3 regions of the Marinomonas sp. 63XJN7_7_ISO-PGPR-S23-202 genome follow, and region 1 is predicted to be linked to each of the others. Evidence: predicted binding sites of a transcription regulator. Region 1 holds the regulator's gene; each other region holds the start of a gene.
What was found. The regulator LexA, encoded in region 1, represses DNA repair genes until DNA is damaged. The targets are predictions, from matches to a motif close to TACTGTNTANNTANACAGTA.

Region 1 (4,259 bases):
TCCCGAGTCTTTTTCACTCCGTAACAAACGTCCTGTCGCCTGCACCAAGCGTAAAGACGCATCTGGAATAGTAATTTCCATAAAGGGATTCCCACCACGTTTTTGTATCCATTCAGCCAGCGTTGCCTCAACCGGATCATCCGGTACGGCAAAAGGAATTTTGGCAATGTACACAGAGGTCAAATACTTACCTGGCAAATCCACCCCTTCGGCAAAACTCGCCAAACCAAATAGCAAACTGCCCTTACCCTCATCAATCTTGGCCCGGTGAGAATCCAGAATAACCCGTTTAGACTGCTCTCCTTGAGTTAAAAGGATTTCCTGCAATCCAGCAGCAAGCGATTTAGCAACGTCCTCCATTTGACGACGGGAAGAAAACAGCACTAAACTTCCTTTATCGGTATGAACATTCTTATTCAGGTAAGCCACTATCTCTGCAGTATGTTGATCCACACGATTTGGCTCATGCTCCATATTGGGTACCACCAATAGGCCATTATTCTGAAAATCAAACGGGCTTAACACTCGCAAATATTCACTTTCCCGAGGCACCCCTGAGCGCATATTAAAGCGATGGAATTGATTCAGCGCGGTCAGTGTGGCCGATGTGACCACCGCCCCAAAGCACTTATCCCATAATTGTTGGCGTAACGTATTCGCCGCCAGTATCGGCGAACCACCAAGCTCAACATCCTGCTCCATCCCTTGCCCTATCACCATTAACCAACGTGCATTAGGCGGAAAGTTTTGATCATCAACCGTGGAGTATAGACGCCATAACTCAACACATTGCTCCAAACGACCTAAAATCACCCCTAGAATCGGCTGCCAAGTCTCAGCGGTCTCTGAGGTAATTCCCATCCCCTCATTCTGTTTGGTTTTCTTACATTCATCCTGAATGCTTTCGATATTGTTGAACAGCTTCTGGTAGGAGGTCTGCAAACTATAAGCCAACTGGCGCAACTCGTCAGGTATCACACCAAACTCAAAGCGGTGATGATTATTGTCTTGATCCAACCCCAAACCTTGTATGTAAGGCGCCAACCCTTGTTGAGCATACTGAATAAAATTCACAATGCTCTGAATTTGTTGGGGAATTTTCAGCAACAACTGACCCGTTAAGCTAACGGCATCGGTCAACTCCTGTTTCAAATTCACCAAGTTCTTCTCCAACTGGCGAAGCCAAGTGATACTTTGCTGTAAACGCACTTCATGGCGAAAGTGACTAATGGCTTTATCAGGAAGATGATGGCCTTCGTCGAAGACATAGATGGTTTCTTTTGGCGGTGTAAGAATGGCACCACCACCTAGAGATAAATCAGCTAATACAAGGTCGTGGTTGGCAACAATCACATCGGCGACTTCAATTTCAGCCCGCGCTTTAAAAAACGGACAAGCTGAATAATTGGCACAGTTTCTATTCGTGCATTGTTGGTGATCCGTCGTTAAACGACGCCAATCTTGATCTCGGATCAGCCCTTCCCAATTATCTTTATCGCCGTCCCACTCACCCTTTGATAACGCCACATCCATTTCTTGGTACAACACCGTATTCACGTCATCGGCTTGCAAGTGCTGCTCAAACAACCCTGCAAACATGTCTTCCATACCTTGATCTTCCGAGCTTAAAAAACTCTCAAGATTGTTTAGACAGAGATAGCGGCCACGCCCTTTTGCCAAGGTATATTTAAAGCTTAACTCTGTATGAGCCAACAAATTAGGCAATTCTTTGTGCAAAATTTGTTCTTGCAAAGCAACGGTTGCCGTGGAAATGATTAGTTTCAAGCCTCGGGCTTTGGCTATAGGAATAGCCGCCAAACAATAGGACAGAGTCTTCCCGGTCCCTGTTCCAGCTTCAACAACTGCCACGTGCTTTTCGTCTAGTCGGTTACCTTCACTGTCTTGCTTGATATTCCCCAAGGTACGGGCAATTGCGCCGATCATCTGACGCTGACCAACTCGGGGCTTATGCTGTTTTGCTTCCAAAGAAGCACGGTAAGCAAGATGAATTTGTGTTTTTAGTTCGTCTGAAAGCATTTAAATTATTGAGAATCGTTGGTGATGCTGTATATAATAACAGTTACTGTATAAACAACCAGATGGCCCTATGATTAAATTAACCAAAAGACAATCTGACGTACTAGAAACCATTCGCGAATTTATTAGCGAAACCGGCTTTCCTCCAACACGTGCAGAAATCGCAGGTCGCTTAGGCTTTAAATCGCCTAACGCCGCCGAAGAACACCTGAAGGCCCTTGCCAAAAAAGGCGCCATCAAAATGCTCTCTGGTGCATCCCGAGGCATTCAATTAATTGAAGACCCTGTAGAAGCAGCAAATGACGAAGAGCTTGGCTTGCCCGTCATAGGAAAAGTGGCGGCAGGCTTTCCGATTCTCGCACAAGAAAACATTGCATCACATGTGAGCGTTCCACCTAGCATGTTTTCCCCTAAAGCGGATTACTTTTTGTCTGTTTCCGGCACCAGCATGAAAAATATCGGCATTATGGAAGGAGATCTTCTCGCTGTCCATAAAACCACCACTATTCGTAATGGCCAGATAGTCGTTGCCCGCATTGGCGATGAAGTTACCGTTAAACGCTTCTATCAAAAAGGCAGTCAAGTACGCCTACAACCCGAAAATGAGGAGTTTGACGATATTCTTGTTGATCTGGAAAGCGAAGAATTTGCCATCGAAGGCTTATCTGTCGGCGTCATTAGGCAAACAGTTTGATTTAATGCCTTTGCTAATCCAGCACGTATTCTAATGGATAAAAATTAGGCCAACCTAACCATCCATTAAAATACGAGCAAGAAAAATGCGAAGCCATGGCTTCGCATTTTTTGTTTCATTCTGATCAATGTAAGATTTTAGGGCGCATATCCATGTCTTCCAAATACTCAGCGTCATCCCCAAACGCTGACTCGTCAGAATATACAAAGTCTATGCCTGCATGGAACATGCACTTAGCTAATTCAAAATACCTTTCTTTCAAATACGACTTCGTCGTATCGGAAATGACCAAGGTAGCCAGCGGTTCCACACTCTCTCCGTCTTCACTTGCTGGTCTCAATACAATATCGCCATTATCGAGTTCAACAATCTCTAGATAAGATTCTTTCATAATTAATACTCTGATGATTCTTCTCTAAAACGCAACACCAACTCAACAAGCTTTGACAAGTACAAACCAACTGAAGCACCGGCATCCGATCCTTTACCAATTATATTGTCCGAACTCATACCAGAAAACGACGTATAGTGACATTCCAACTGAGCAATGAATGCTTGCTCTAATTGATTCAGCCAAGAGTGGGGTTGTAAAGCAAGATCCGATAACTCACTCAATGTGGGAACCACAACTCCTGTCTCTTTCGCTGCATGTTGTAATTTCAATATATCCAATTCTGATTTCAGACTATAAGCCGTTTTGATCTCTTGTAGCAAACCGTTCAAAGCACTGCGAAGGTGAAACAAAGACGCCCCTTCTAATCCAGCGAGCAACCAAGACTCTTCGCACTGCTGGCTTTGCTGCAAAAAACGTCGTGCTGCGTCTAACTTCTGATTGGTAACGCTTGCTTGACTCGCGTTACTCATTTCTTTTTCTTACCCTCTTCAACAACCCATTTACTACCAACATAATACGCTTTCCAGCCCGTTGGTTTGCCTTCTTCTTCGGTCATCACATACTGCTCTTTCGTTTTGCGACTGTAGCGAATCACCGTAGGACGCCCCTCATTATCCTTAACGGGCGCCGTTTTGAAAAAGTGATATTTAGGATCAATTTGATCCATAAACGGAAGCAGCTCTTTCACTAATGGCGCACGCGTTTCTCGTTTACGAGGAAACTGACTGGCTGCCAGAAATAAACCGGTTGCTCCATCACGCAATACATAATGGTCATCGACTTTGTCACAAGCCAAATCTGGCATGGGAACAGGATCCATTTTTGGTGGCGCTGCCTCACCATTTTTCAATAGCTTACGAGTATTTTTACATTCTTCGTTTGTACACCCAAAGTATTTCCCAAAGCGACCCGTTTTAAGCTGCATTTCGGAGCCACACTTATCACACTCTAGAACAGGGCCATCGTAACCTTTGATTTTAAAGGATCCCTTCTCTACTTCGTACCCAGAACAGGCCGGATTATTACCACAAACATGCAGTTTGCGATGCTCATCCATCAAATAGCTGTCCATGGCCGAACCACAAATTTTACAGCGGCGTTTGCCGATTAAGGCTTTAGATTCCCCTTCCTCAT
Region 2 (4,259 bases), 2.2 Mb from region 1:
TAGTGCTTGATTGTTGATTGCTTCATGGCGTTTGGCTGGTATGTCGATCTTGCGTTGCCCATTTAAGAACTGTCCAGTGACAGACTGAGGGCAATTCATAATGTCTTGTGGTGTACCGCTGACGATAATTTCTCCACCATGAACCCCAGCGCCAGGACCAATATCCACCACAAAGTCCGCGACACGAATCGCATCTTCATCGTGCTCCACAACGATGACCGTGTTGCCGAGATCCCGTAATCGCGTCAATGTGGAGATAAGCCGCTCGTTATCACGCTGATGCAAGCCAATAGAAGGCTCATCAAGGATATACATAACACCCACTAATCCGGCGCCAATTTGGCTCGCGAGTCGAATTCGTTGCGCTTCCCCGCCTGATAATGAGTCGGCTTTACGATCTAATGTCAGGTACTCAAGGCCAACATTGACAAGAAACGTCAGACGGTCGCGAATTTCTTTAAGAATCTTCGAGGCGATCTCTCCCCGAGCACCTGTTAAGGTGAGGTTTTCAAAGTAGGTTAGGCATTCTGCAATCGGGAATTTCACAATCTCAGGGAGCGTTTCTTCATTGATAAACACATTGCGCGCTGAGCGATTGAGTCGTGAACCATGACAATCAGGGCATGGCTGTGTCGTAATATACTGGGATAAGTCTTCACGAACGCTATCAGACTCGGTTTCATGGTAGCGACGTTGTAGATTGGGCAGCACCCCTTCAAAGGCATGAGAACGAATCATTTTGTCGCCACGTTCATTGATGTAGACAAAATCGATTTTGTCTTTGCCTGATCCGTTGAGGATCTTATCCTGATACTGTTTGGGGATGTCTTTGAACTTGGCGTCGATGTCAAAACCGTAGTGTTTTGCTAGTGCGTTTAGTTGCTGGTAGTAAAAAATACTGCGACGTCCCCAGCCACGAATAGCCCCTTCCGCAAGGGTCAGTGTGTCATCTTGAATAATGCGTTCAGGATCAAAGACTTGATGTGTCCCCAGTCCATCACACGTTTGACAAGCTCCATTAGGGTTGTTAAACGAAAACAGGCGTGGTTCGAGCTCCGTAAGGCTGTAGCCACAGACTGGACAGGCAAACTTACTGGAAAAAATATGAATGTCTTTTTCATCATCCATATTAATGACTTTGGCAATACCATCGGATAAGGAAAGACAGGTTTCAAACGACTCAGCAAGGCGAAGTTGTAAATCTTTACGAACTTTAAAACGATCAATGACAACTTCTATGGTATGTTTCTTATTTTTTTCTAAAGTGGGGGCATCGTCTAAATCGACCACAATTCCGTCGATGCGAGCACGGATAAAACCTTTAGATAACAAATCGTTAAGTACATGAAGATGCTCGCCTTTGCGATCTTTTACAATCGGCGCAAGCAACATCATTTTAGTTTCCTCGGGAAGAGATATTATCTTATCGACCATTTGTGATATGGTTTGCGCCTCTAATGGCTCTCCATGATCAGGACAGCGTGGCTGGCCTGCCCGAGCAAATAGCAACCGTAAGTAATCATAGATTTCTGTGATCGTACCAACGGTAGAACGGGGGTTGTGAGACGTTGATTTCTGTTCAATGGATATGGCTGGGGAAAGGCCTTCGATATGATCAATATCTGGTTTTTCCATCATGGATAGAAACTGTCTAGCGTAAGTTGACAGTGATTCTACATAGCGACGCTGACCTTCTGCATACAAGGTATCAAAAGCGAGGGAAGATTTGCCTGAGCCAGATAGGCCAGTGATCACCACGAGTTTGTCTCTAGGAATGTCTAGGTCCACATTTTTAAGATTGTGGGTGCGTGCTCCGCGTATGGTGATAGTATCCATGTGTCTCCAATATAGTCTTTGGTCAACAGAAATTAGCTTCGTTGTGAGTAGAATAACTGTCTATTTTTACAGTAGTTGAAATAGAGCTTCAACGTTAATTTTTGTAATATTGACATTTTCCTTTTTCTTAAACCTAAGTTGAGTGGTTGAATCTCCTTATGGATGCACTTGAACGTCGATCTGTCCTTGCCCTAGCGCTTGTTTATCTCTTTAGAATGCTAGGCTTATTTCTTATTATGCCCGTCATCAGTGTGGCCGCAGATGGTCTACAAGGAGCCGATGCCGCCTTGATTGGTACTGCGATTGGTATATATGGGTTCACCCAAGCCATATTGCAAATACCAATGGGCATGTGGTCTGACCGAATTGGTCGTAAGCGTGTCATTGTTATCGGTTTGCTGCTGTTCGCATTGGGGAGTTTGATTTGTGCGAATGCAACCAGCATACATGTACTTATTGTCGGTCGTGCATTACAAGGCGCTGGGGCGATAGCCAGTACCTTAATGGCTTTATTGAGTGATGTTACTAGAGAGAAAAACCGCACCAAATCCATGGCGATGGTTGGTGTGAGTATCGGCGCTTCTTTTATGATTTCTCTGGTACTTGGACCATGGGTATTTGATTTAGTCGGCTTGTCTGGCTTGTTTTACTTGTCGTTCGGTTTTTCTTTCCTTGGCATAGCCTTGATTTTGTTTGTTGTTCCTAACGTTGTCCAGCATACCTTTAAACGCGACACAACGCCCAGTTTAGTGGCGCTTGGACGTGTGATTAAAGACGGTAAGTTGCGCTTCCTTAACATCAGTGTGTTATTGCTGCATGCTAGCTTAACGGCATTGTTCATCACCGTGCCACATTTATTGATTCAGCGCTTTGGTTTGCCGTTGGCCGATCATAGCTGGCTTTACCTTGGAGTAATGGGTTTTGCCTTCGTAGGTATGGTACCATTAGTGATCATCGCTGAAGCAAAAGGCAAAATGAAGGCCGTTGTTTTTAGCGTGGTTTTGATGCTGGGACTGAGTGCTATTTTATTACAATGGGCCCCTCATCTATGGGTGTTTGGTCTACTATTGTGGTGCTACTTTGTTGGTTTTAATACCCTTGAAGCGACCTTACCATCCTTGATTAGTAAGCAAGCTCCTGTTGGTTACCGAGGCACGGCAATGGGCGTGTTTTCAACCCACCAATTTCTCGGCTCTTTTTTAGGGGGAATCGGTGGCGGCTGGATATTGCAGCATTACTCAAACAGTACGTTATTTGATGTTGTCGGTATTGTATTAATGCTATGGACAGTCGTGTGCTTTATGCAGCCAGCTCCACGTCAGCTAAGCAGCATGGCGTTTAGTTTGCCTGACGGTGATGATAACGCGCTAGATGCCTTGGCTGATCAGCTTACTAAAGTGGCAGGCGTAGAAGACATGCAAATTTTTAAAGACGAGCTAACGGCTTATCTTAAAATAGACAAAAAGATACTTGATAAAGAGGCCCTAAAACGTCTCGCACCTCAAGCCAATATCTAAAGAACATATTGAATAACAGTTGGAGAGCCTCATGGCACGTGGAATTAACAAAGTGATCTTGATCGGGAACGCAGGCAACGATGCCGAAGTCCGTTTTATGCCTTCTGGAGCGGCGGTTGCAAACGTCAACATCGCGACAACCGAGAGCTGGAGAGACCGTCAAACGGGCCAAATGCAAGAACGCACCGAATGGCATCGTGTCGCGTTTATGGATCGTGGCAACTATCGTTTGGGTCAAATTGCAGGCGACTTTATCAAAAAAGGCTCTAAAGTCTATGTTGAAGGCTCTTTGCGTACCCGTGAGTGGGAAAAAGATGGCATTAAACGCTACACAACCGAAATCGTTGCGAACGAAATGCAATTGTTAGACGGTCGTGGTGACAATGCCGGTCAGCAAAGTGGTGGTTACGATTCTATGCAAGGTGGCCAAGGTGGTTATTCTAATAACGCACCTCAACAAGGGTATGGTCAAGCGCCACAGCAGCCTGCAGCACCACAACAGTCCGCGCCACAACATGCTCCTCAGGGCGGTGGTTTTAACCAACCACCTCAGCAAGGTGGGTATGGTCAAGCACCACAGCAACCTGCGCATCAGCCAGCGGCGCCACAAGCGCAACCGCAGTCTTTTGGTAGCTGGGGTAATGCACCTCAACAGGCTCCGTCTCAACCAGCACCACAACAGCAACCAGCACCGCAACAGCGTGCGCCACAGCAGCCTGCTCAGCAACCAAAACCTCAACAAGCGCCAAATTTTGACGACTTTGACGACGATATTCCGTTTTAGGATTTACCTGAGACATAAAATGTAAAAATTTGATTGGAGGCCGCTATTTTAGCGGCTTTCTTTTTTAGCGTAGCTTCATTAGATCGCGTGATATACTTTTTTATCGTTTTGTTTTACTTTGT
Region 3 (4,259 bases), 1.5 Mb from region 1:
CCGTAGAAAATGGCGAGCACCTAGATTCTTCTTTCCCATTTAAAACAGACCAAGCAACAACTCGTTTTTCTTGATAGTGATATTTTTGACCATAGAGGCTGCCAATTTCTGTTCTAGATTATGGTTCAACACATAAACAGGATGTTGGTTAAAATAGTCCGTTAATGCCTTTTTCAAATCACTATTTAGAGATCCCAGAGTGGAACGCAACAACTGATCGCTGAATTTAGAACCATAAACTTCAATGTTCGTTATTCTGGGGGAAACAAGATAGATGCGATTTTCATCTAATCTCACGCCGGATGATAGCGACGGTTTCACCTGGGTGCTAAAGGTAAAGCTCTGCCCAAAGGCGTTGACCTTACCCGATAACAAACACACCATATCGACTAACGCCATCCCACCGTCTTTTTCGGTTAAATTCACCTGCACACTTTTTACCTTGAGCGCCATATTCAAGGTGCCATCATCCTTTAAACCAAGTGCTATTTGATGTTCTTTCCCCTGTGCGATTTCTTTCTTAATCGCCTCATTTAACTGCGCTTGCGTAACGCTTATACCATTCGTACATCCACTCAGAAACAAACAAAAAAAGACCAGCGTACAGGCGGCAACAACACGACGAATCATTCTAAGCTCCTAAATTGTTTGGGACTTTTGTAATATTTTAGCCCGTTTTTCATACCAAAAACTCATAAAGTCTTCGGTGACTTTTTGCTCAATATCCATCGCTTCATTGGTTGGACAAAATAGCGATATAGTGAACTGAGTATGCCCATCAGGGGATGTGGTAATGCGAACCCGTGGTTCTGGCCCTGATATTTTAATATCGAGACGCTTTTCAATCAGGCTGTTATAGCGAATGGCAACCCCATGAAAATGCTCACTGTATTCCTTCAATTTATCCAGAATGGCTTGCTTTATTTCGAACAGGTTCACATCATCCGCTTGTCTTGTAATAGAAAAAACATGGGTGACATAGCGCCGCATATAGTTCAAGTTTTGTACGGTACTCGTGAGTAATAGACTATTCGGTACAACCGTGGTGCGCCCCGTATAGCCATAACTTCCCCCTTTCAAATCCACTTCAAACAAGGTCGTGGACAGCCAGTCACTATCGGTCACTTCTCCTTCGAAATCACCAATCCTTACCCAATCACCCACTTGATAAGGCCGAGTGCTGGCACGAAAAAACGCCCCCACAATACAAGAAATAAACTCTTTCGTCGCCACAACCAAGGCAACCATAAAAGCGGCAATCGAAATAGCAAGGTTTTGTAATTCAGAGGCCCAGATTAAGATAAATCCAACCACCAAAAAAAGGTTAAATATGTTATCGAGCGTGTTAATACGCTGACGTTTTTTGTCATGCTCAAGCGTAGGGTGACGACGTATCACCCGTCTCGTATATCGACGGACCATATAAGAAATAAGTGCCCAAGCAATGGTTAATACGATTTCAACATGATCTCTAATGATCGTCGTATCAAAGTGAGAAAGTTCAATTGGCATAACGTTCGGATTCCTTCATTTAGGCCGCTACTTTAGCACTATCAGCCCAATCAAAAAACAATGTAAAGCCGCAATAATTGAAAAGAAAAAAGCTAGACACTGACAGAAAAAATACTGTATATTTAAACAGTACTATTTTTCCCGAGGTGGATTATGCCTGTTGTTATTAAATACGTTGTAGCACGTGATGGAATTGAAAAAATGACCTTTACCTCAAAAGCCGACGCCGATGCCTATGACAAAATGCTAGACACAGCCGACGCACTTTACGAATTATTGGATAACAGTCATTTGGCCGATGATCACCATCAAAAAGAAGCGTTATCACTGTACTTAGCCGAGCACAAAGACGAATTACTAGAGGCGCTGGGAACAAAGCGTAAAGGCGCATCGAAAAGCAAAAAAACAAGTGTCAAAACGCCCCCAAAAACGAATCACAGCATACCATTGGAACGGACTCAGAAAGAGGCTAAAAAGCCCCTTGAAGATCTTGTCATTGAGCCAGATGAAGATGCGTTTTACGAAGAACAGGACGTGATGATTGATGAGCACGAATTAACGGACTACACAGATAGCGATGCCGCATAAAAACACCTGATGTGGCCTTTTGATAAAGCCCATCAAAAGGCTAACAACCATGCACTATGCGATGAATAAATGCCAACTTTTCCCGCACTTTTGGCACCAGCACAAAGGGGTATAAATCAGGTTGCCCCATGCTCCGGTTTACATTATTCACAGCAAAGGTTAACGGCAGATATTGGGCAATAATGTCCTCAAAATTGGCATGACGGTAAGGGTCAATATTAATGGTCGCGGCTAAACTCTGATGCAGATTATTAGGAGGCGATATGCTGATGCCAAATTCGCTGGCCGTCTCTAAGGTATCGACAATATGCAGATAATGCGCCCAAGTTTCGGCCCAATCTTCCCAGGGATGAGAAGAGGCATACGCACTAACAAAATTATCCTGCCAATTTTGAACAGGGTTTTCATAATGCTTGCGCAAGGCGTCAGCGTAGCTTGTGCGCTCATCCCCAAACAAGGCCCGATAGTTGGCCAGCTCACTGTCATTTTCGGCGATTAACTGATCCCAGTAATAATGCCCTACTTCATGACGAAAATGCCCTATCAAAGTTCGATAAGACTCCTTCATATCCTCACGCATTTGCTCTCGTTCTGCACTGTTTGCTTCGGATGTATTAATGGTCACTTGTCCGAGAGCATGACCCGTTGTGGACTGTGCGTTCACAGGAACCGCATTCTCTTCGGAAATAAAATCAAACGACAACCCCTCTTCTGGGTTCTCTGTTTTGTTTAATATAGGAAGCCCCAATTTAATTAACGAATACACCAAACGATGCTTAGCAAATTCGAGCTTTTGCCATTCGTCCCGTTGCTTAACGCGTTCTAAATTGGGAATATGACGATTCAACTGACAGGCTTCACACAAGGTATCTGGGCTATCCACCAGCCAATTACATACAGAGTATTGCGCATTTTTACAGTAATACCACTTTTTAGCAGGCACATTGGTGTCTGCCAACGCCATAAAGCCAGAACCGTCTGTTTTTAGGGCGCTCAAAGTCATAGGCCCAGATAAAAAGCCTAAAGAAGAGCCGCAGCTTTCACATAAAGTATTATCAAATAAAATCGTTTGAGAACATTGCTGACAGGTAAAAATTTTCATAATGCCTCTTCGTCTAAGACGGTAAGCTCGTTGTTATAACATAGCTTGATTACTTTCTACCCAACAAGCCATCCAGAGCGCATGTCTTATTGTTTGGGGGGATTAAATAAATAGTGTGTTGCCTGATCAGTGGACAAAGGTTTGCTATACAAATAGCCCTGTAACTCATCACAGCCATGATCTGCCAACCATTGAGCTGTAGCCTCATTTTCCACACCCTCGGCAACAATCTGCGCCTGCATTAACAGACAAATGCTGATGATCATTTTCACCAGATGTGGGTTATCGGGAAGGCTAGAGATTAGGCTACGGTCAATTTTAATAAAATCAAAAGCGATGTCATTTAAGCGCGCAAAATTCGAATACCCGATACCAAAATCATCCACCGACACTCTAACACCTAAATGGCGAAGCTGCTGAAGATTATTAACGACAACGACGTCCCCTTTTGTGATAGCGGACTCAGTCAGCTCCAATTCTAAACGGTTCGGTGCACAACCATTTTCGTGTAATATGCGCTCCAGGCTGGTAACAAAGTCCTCTTTAAACAATTGGCTGATCGACACATTCGCAGAAACCACCACATCCTTTCCTAATGAATGCCAATGGGCAATCTGCTTAACCACCTCGCGCAATACCCACTCGCCAATTTGGTTCATCTGTCCAGAGCGCTCGCACAAATCAATAAAGCTTTCAGGATACATCAAACCATTCTCTGGATGATTCCATCTCAACAAGGCTTCGAGAGACAAAACCGATTTATCCTTGGCACTGACTCTTGGCTGGTAGTGTAAAACAAACTCATTATTACTAAGCGCTTCTTTAAGTTGTGCAAGCAAAGTATGCTCATATTCGAAGGCCTCTCGCATGGCGACATCATAAAGACGGTATTGGTTACGCCCTGATAACTTTGCCTGATACATGGCAATATCTGCCGACTGCATAAGTTCCTCTAGCTCTGTCCCATGGTAAGGATAGATCGCCATACCAATACTCGGTGTCACTTTTTTCGAGCGATTTTTCAATGTGATCGGAATGGACAAAAGCTGTAATAAGC

Region 2: uvrA (excinuclease ABC subunit UvrA) is a predicted target of LexA. The motif match lies at 1,891-1,910, and genes of this name have one in related genera.
Region 3: AC0VYG_RS19655 (YebG family protein) is a predicted target of LexA. The motif match lies at 1,625-1,644, and genes of this name have one in related genera.

Annotation. Positions count from the first base shown of each region.
Region 1 is NZ_CM149677.1:2,724,320-2,728,578, forward strand. It holds gene dinG (ATP-dependent DNA helicase DinG) at 1-2,037, opposite strand, end outside; gene lexA (transcriptional repressor LexA) at 2,108-2,731, shown strand; gene AC0VYG_RS12645 (hypothetical protein) at 2,856-3,122, opposite strand; gene AC0VYG_RS12650 (DUF6586 family protein) at 3,125-3,595, opposite strand; gene topA (type I DNA topoisomerase) at 3,592-4,259, opposite strand, start outside.
Region 2 is NZ_CM149677.1:4,923,724-4,927,982, reverse strand. It holds gene uvrA (excinuclease ABC subunit UvrA) at 1-1,836, opposite strand, end outside; gene AC0VYG_RS22665 (MFS transporter) at 1,995-3,353, shown strand; gene ssb (single-stranded DNA-binding protein) at 3,385-4,137, shown strand.
Region 3 is NZ_CM149677.1:4,252,921-4,257,179, forward strand. It holds gene AC0VYG_RS19645 (DUF1439 domain-containing protein) at 40-630, opposite strand; gene AC0VYG_RS19650 (mechanosensitive ion channel family protein) at 640-1,512, opposite strand; gene AC0VYG_RS19655 (YebG family protein) at 1,666-2,100, shown strand; gene AC0VYG_RS19660 (zinc-binding metallopeptidase family protein) at 2,141-3,202, opposite strand; gene AC0VYG_RS19665 (putative bifunctional diguanylate cyclase/phosphodiesterase) at 3,289-4,259, opposite strand, start outside.